Regions from separate parts of the Paenibacillus sp. FSL P4-0176 genome, predicted to be linked through region 1. Evidence: predicted binding sites of a transcription regulator. Region 1 holds the regulator's gene; the other holds the start of a gene.
The links. The regulator LexA, encoded in region 1, represses DNA repair genes until DNA is damaged. The targets are predictions, from matches to a motif close to CGAACATATGTTCG.
Positions count from the first base shown of each region.

Region 2: addB (helicase-exonuclease AddAB subunit AddB) is a predicted target of LexA. The motif match lies at 1,575-1,588, and genes of this name have one in related genera.

Region 1 is NZ_CP150242.1:4,119,199-4,122,397, reverse strand. It holds gene MKY95_RS18565 (aldehyde dehydrogenase) at 1-968, shown strand, start outside; gene lexA (transcriptional repressor LexA) at 1,073-1,699, opposite strand; gene MKY95_RS18555 (LysM peptidoglycan-binding domain-containing protein) at 1,997-2,374, shown strand; gene MKY95_RS18550 (DUF896 domain-containing protein) at 2,470-2,679, shown strand; gene MKY95_RS18545 (hypothetical protein) at 2,805-3,199, shown strand, end outside.
Region 2 is NZ_CP150242.1:5,177,307-5,180,505, reverse strand. It holds gene MKY95_RS24175 (class I SAM-dependent rRNA methyltransferase) at 77-1,453, shown strand; gene addB (helicase-exonuclease AddAB subunit AddB) at 1,653-3,199, shown strand, end outside.

The sequences.
Region 1 (3,199 bases):
CACCTTGGAACTATCCTTTCCAACTGGCCTTTGGTCCACTGATTGGAGCAATTGCAGCCGGTAACTGTGCAGTTATCAAGCCTTCTGAATTAACACCAGCCGTATCTCGTCTGACGTATGATCTGATTCAGGAGATCTTCCCTCAGGAGTATATTGCGGTTATGGAAGGCGAAGTTGAGGCTAGCACAGCATTGTTGAAAGAGAAGTTTGATTATATTTTCTTCACAGGAAGCACAGGTGTTGGTCGCATTGTTATGAAGGCAGCTGCGGAGCATTTGACTCCTGTAACCCTGGAGCTAGGGGGCAAGAGTCCTGCTATTGTCCATAACGATGCAGAACTGAAGCTGGTGGCCCAGCGTATTGTTCGTGGTAAGTTCCTGAATGCAGGCCAAACTTGCGTTGCTCCGGATTATTTGCTTGTACATGAACAAGTTCATGACGAATTGATCAATCTGATTGGCGCAGAGATCAAAGATAAATTTGGGGACGATGTGTTACAGAACGCTGATTTCCCGCATATTGTTAACTCGCGTAACTTTGATCGGTTGTCGAAATTCCTAACAGATGGCAAAACGCTGATTGGTGGACGTTCTGTACGAGAGCAGTTGCTCATTGAGCCGACTGTACTTGGAGATGTGAACTGGGAATCAGCTGTCATGCAAGAAGAGATCTTTGGTCCGATTCTTCCTGTATTTACGTACAGTGACCTGAATCCTATGCTAGATGAGATTGTTCGCCGGCCAAAACCATTGGCGCTATATCTCTTCACACAGGATGAGCAGCTGCAGGATCAGGTTCTGAATCAAGTATCCTTCGGTGGGGGATGTATTAATGACACACTTTCTCATATGACTTCACACTACCTCCCGTTTGGTGGTGTAGGAGAGAGCGGTATGGGCTCATATCACGGACAACAGAGCTTTGATGTGTTCTCGCATCACAAGAGTGTTCTGAAACGCAGTGAATAATTAGCCGCTAAAATAACATAAACATGAAAAAAGAGGTTGTCCTGTTGATCAGGATAACCTCTTTCGTATTTCATTACATCTAGTTTTGTTACTCAAGTTAAATATTAATGAATATCTCGGAAAAGGCCAATGACTTTACCCAGAATACTAACATGTTTCAAACGTAAAGGTTCGAAGGTCGCATTCTCCGGTTGAAGGCGAATATGATCTTTCTCTTTATAGAACGTTTTCACTGTAGCTTCATCGTCTTCAGTCATTGCAACGACGATATCACCGTTATCAGCAGTTTGCTGTTGACGGACAATAACGTAATCTCCGTTAACGATTCCAGCTTCCACCATGCTATCTCCGACTACCGAAAGCATAAACACTTTCTGTTCGCCTACATAATGTGTAGGAAGAGGGAAGTAGTCTTCAATGTTCTCGGTTGCAGTGATTGGAACCCCGGCTGTAACCTTACCAACAACAGGAATACGTGCAACGCTATGAGCAAATTGATGAGAATGCTCAGATTCTTCTTGGCTCAAAAGCTCAATGGCTCTTGGCTTGGTAGGGTCGCGTCGGATCAAACCTTTTTTCTCCAAACGATCCAAATGTCCATGTACTGTTGAGCTGGAAGCCAGTCCAACCGCTTCACCAATTTCCCGTACGGAAGGAGGATACCCCTTCAACCGGACTTCATTTCGTATAAACTCCAGAATAGCCTGCTGCCTGCTGGATATCTTCGACATACCGTATCAACCCCATTTTAGTAACGTTTGGGAAAATTATAACATAGAACCTCCGTTCGTACAAACATAAGTTCTAAATAAAATAGCATTAAATCAGTGTTTTTTAGCTTATAGAACAGAAATTGTCCAAAAGTCAGAGCATAATACTGCAAATGTTTTGCACAAGTACTTGAAATAAGATATTGTTCCTTCTAAAAAAGAAGCGAACAATTGTTCTGAAAATCTATTGAACAAAACAAGTGTTCGTGTTATATTGATTTCAACAGATAGGAACAAACGTTTGGAGGCGGGCATTTAATGAGATATTCTACTTATCAAAGCATTTATGAACCAATGAATTCGGAACTGGTGAAGTCTAACATAGGGAACTACAAGAAGGTTTTAGCGCGTTTCAAGATTTCTTCATGGATGTTAAAGGTAGCCATTACTTCTATGATTATATTTATTGGATGCAGCACCGTTTTAACTGTATTTGCCGGCAATGAGAATGATGTTCTGCCAGGAGGAAAGATAGCTGTTTCACAAGGGGAAACATTATGGAGTATTTCTTTGGAACATAAACCGACGAATATGGATACACGTATTTATATAGAAGCAATTAAGAAAGTGAATCAACTTCATACAACATCCATCCAAGTGGGACAAGTACTAGCTCTACCGCAATTTGCAGAATAAAATGCACATCAATGAGTGTTAGCGCGTGTCAGCTTGACAAGCAGCCTTTATAATGGCAAAGTTAATATGACTTTGTATTTTTGGAGGGGACAAGCTTGGATATAGATAGTCTGGTAGCACGCATTAACGAATTGGCTCGTAAGCAAAAGTCCACTGGATTGTCGGAGGAAGAACTTGCTGAACGTGCCGAACTAAGAGAGATTTATTTGAGTAATATTCGCAGCAATTTCAGACAACAACTGGATACCATTGAGATTGTTGATGATGAGAATGACAAAGGCCACCAAGGCAAACTCAAACACTAACGAAACCTAATGATATCATTATGATATTTAGGTTTCTTCCTGTTATTTTGAGTGTGCAATTTATAGGGGGAAATGTTGGTTTACAGTTATGTAAGCCGATACAAAGACACATAAGGGGGATTCTCATGTCGCGTTCGTTCGAGAGAACGGTTAAGAAAAATTCCAAGCAGTTAAATCAGCAACGCAAAAAAAGTGGTCAACCAATCACTGGTACACCAGGTGAAGAAGTCTTTAAGGGACGCAGCTTGTTGTTCCCAATATTTTTGATCGGTCTCGCCTTTTTGTATCTGTTTATGAGCACATTCCTTGTGCAAGCTCCAATGACAACTTGGGACTGGGTGACCATGCTGCTTTACGTATTTTTGGCAGTCATCTTCATGCTTCGCCGTCCATACATCAAGATTAGCAGTAATCGGATTATAACGACGAAGGGTAATCGTGAACGTTCAATTGGGGTTGACGATATCGTCAAATTCAGAATTGAACCAGGTACAGTTGTTATCGAACATAACAGTCGCGG
Region 2 (3,199 bases), 1.1 Mb from region 1:
TCGTAACCGGAACGTCACCTACGCGCCGCACCAAACCTATCTTTTGAACTATTAAATTAAAGGAAGTGGATCTACCTTGCCATCAGTTACACTCGAACGCAGTCGCAAAAAGCGGCTTGAACATGCACATCCATGGATATTTAACAATGAAATTGCCTCTGTTGACGGAAACCCGGAACCGGGAGATCTGGTCAATGTATTGAATCATCAAGGTCGCTATCTGGCGACAGGTTATTACAATCCTGCATCTCAGATCACTGTAAGGGTTGTAGCGTATCAACCTCTGGAGTCCGAACAGATGGACACCGCGTTTTTTGCAGCGCGTTTCCGCGATTGCTTGCGTCACCGGGAACGTTTTATCCATGATGGAGAGGCATACCGTCTCGTTTACGGAGAAGCTGATTTTCTACCAGGATTGATCGTTGACCGTTTCGGTAGCATCCTCGTTGTACAGTTGCTTACACTTGGCATGGATCGTTGCCGTGAAGCCATCGTACAGGCACTCATTGAAGTAATGCAGCCGGAAGGCATATATGAGCGCAGTGATGTCTCGATTCGTGAACTGGAAGGTTTGGAACAGACCAAAGGTCCGCTGTATGGAGAGTGCCCACGGCATGTCACTGTTACAGAGAATGGGCTACTCATTAAAGTGGATATCGTGGAAGGGCAGAAGACAGGTTACTTCTTCGACCAACGTGAGAATCGTGCAGCCATCGAACCGCTCATGAAGGGTTGGGGCTACAAGAGTGGAATCACACTTCAAACGACTGAGCAGGATGGCACAGAGCAGCTCTTGCCTGTGAATAAAAGCGGTAAGGTAGTTACATACCCATATTGGGATGGTGCCACTGTACTGGAGTGTTTCTCACACACGGGCAGCTTTACGTTGAATGCTTGCAAGTATGGAGCCAAAAAAGTGACTTGTCTTGATATTTCGGAGCATGCCATTGAGAGTGCACGAACAAATGTGGAGCTGAACGGTTTCACTGACCGGGTCGAGTTCGTAGTTGCTGATGCATTCCAGTACTTGCGTGAACAAGTGAAAGGGCTGGATGAACGTACCTCACGTGCACGTGCAGGCGAACAGAAAGTGGATACATCCAAAGCGCTTGCAGCTGGCGGTAAAACATTTGATGTGGTCATCCTTGATCCTCCTGCATTTGCCAAAACGAAATCAGCAGTTAAAGGTGCATGTCGCGGTTATAAAGATATCAATCTGCAAGGAATGAAACTGGTCAATGAGGGTGGATATTTGGTAACAGCCAGCTGTTCGTATCACATGCGTCCAGACCTCTTCCTGGATACGATTGCCGATGCAGCGGAAGATGCAGGCAAAGTGCTTCGTTTGATCGACTGGAAAGCAGCCGGTAAGGATCACCCACAAATTTTGGGCGTGGATGAAGGACATTACCTGAAATTTGCTATTTTCGAAGTGCGCAGTAAAAAGAATTAATCGTATGATTTTCGTTCCAATCAAGTATAGATCAAGTCAAAAGTCCACAGTGTGATAGCTGCGGGCTTTTTGCTGTTTTGCTGTGTTAACGGAGATGATCTCCGGTTTTACCGGATAGTGGCAAACGTATGTTCCGAACCAAGTCAGATATGTTATACTGGGAATTAAAATCTTGTACGTGTGGTTTGGAGGATTAGACATGTCCGTTCGTTTTGTTATTGGCCGGGCAGGCAGCGGAAAAAGCTTGCTGATTACCCGGGAAATTACATCCCTGCTTCAAAAGGAGCCGCAAGGCACACCTTTGATTTTACTCGTTCCCGAACAGAGTTCTTTTCGAACAGAGCAGGTATTGGTGTCTTCTGGAGCAATTAAAGGTACCATGCGTGCAGAAGTGCTCGGCTTTCGCCGTCTAGCCTATCGTGTAATGCAAGAAGCAGGTGGTTCTGCTCGTATTCCGATCGGAGCCGAAGGCAAAAAGATGCTGCTCTACAAGGTCATCCAGCGCCGTAAGGAAGAATTAAAGCTGTTTGGTGCATCCGGCAGCCAGCTGGGTTTTATAGGCGAATTAAATGACTTATATAGTGAATTTAAACGTTATGAAGTTGATCCATCATTGCTGGAAGACGGGCTGTCTGGAGGGAATACCTCATCCACTTCGCCAATTCTGGAGGACAAGTTGCATGACTTGAATCTGATATATCGTGACTATGAACAGGAACTGACCAATTTATATATTGATGATGAAGACACGTTGACCGAGCTGACAGATCGTTTGTCGGAAAGTGCATTGCTGCAGGATGCCCAGATCTGGATTGATGGTTTTCAGGGATTCACACCACAGGAGATGAGTGTGATTGGTCGGCTGATGTTGCAGTCCTCTTCCGTGACGATTGCACTGACATTGGATCGTCCTTATGATCATGGCGCACTGCCTGGAGAACTGGAACTATTTTTTCCTACGGCAAGTGCCTATGCGCGCCTGAAAGGAATGGCTGACGAACTGGGTGTAACGAGCGATATAACCGTGCTAGATTCGGAGATTCCACCGAGATACAAGGATCGTCCGGGACTTGCTCATCTGGAGGCTGGTTTCGACCGACGAATTCGTTGGAAAAGTGAAGGCCTTGATTCCGGAATCCAACTGGTTGCAGCGGAGAACCGACGAGCTGAGATGGAGGGAGCACTGCGTGAGATGCGGCGCTTGGCACAAAACGAAGGTGCGCGTTATCGGGACATGGCGGTACTTGTCCGGCAGTTGGATACCTACGCTGATATAGCTGAACCGTTATTCAGGGATTATGACGTACCCGTCTTTCTCGACCGGAGAAGAAATGAACTTCATCATCCATTATCTGAGTTTATCCGTTCCGCACTGGATATTGTTCGGCGCCACTGGCGTTACGAGGATGTATTTCGCTGTGTCAAAACGGATCTGCTGCTTCCGCGTGATGGTTCCATCACTCGTGAAGATATGGACCAGCTTGAGAATTATGTACTGGCTTGTGGTATTCACGGGTATCGCTGGACTGACGGCAAACCGTGGAAGTATGTACCAAGCCTGTCGCTGGAAGACAACGGTCAGGATGGCCGTAGTCGAGGACGGGATCAGATGCTTTCTTTAATGGAGAGCTGCCGAACGGTCATTACAGATTCCTTGGGTGCTTTTGAGAAACGAATGAAAAAGGCAAAGACAGCCAAAGCCCAGTGCGAGGCACTATACAGACTGCTGGAAGATGCTGAGATCGC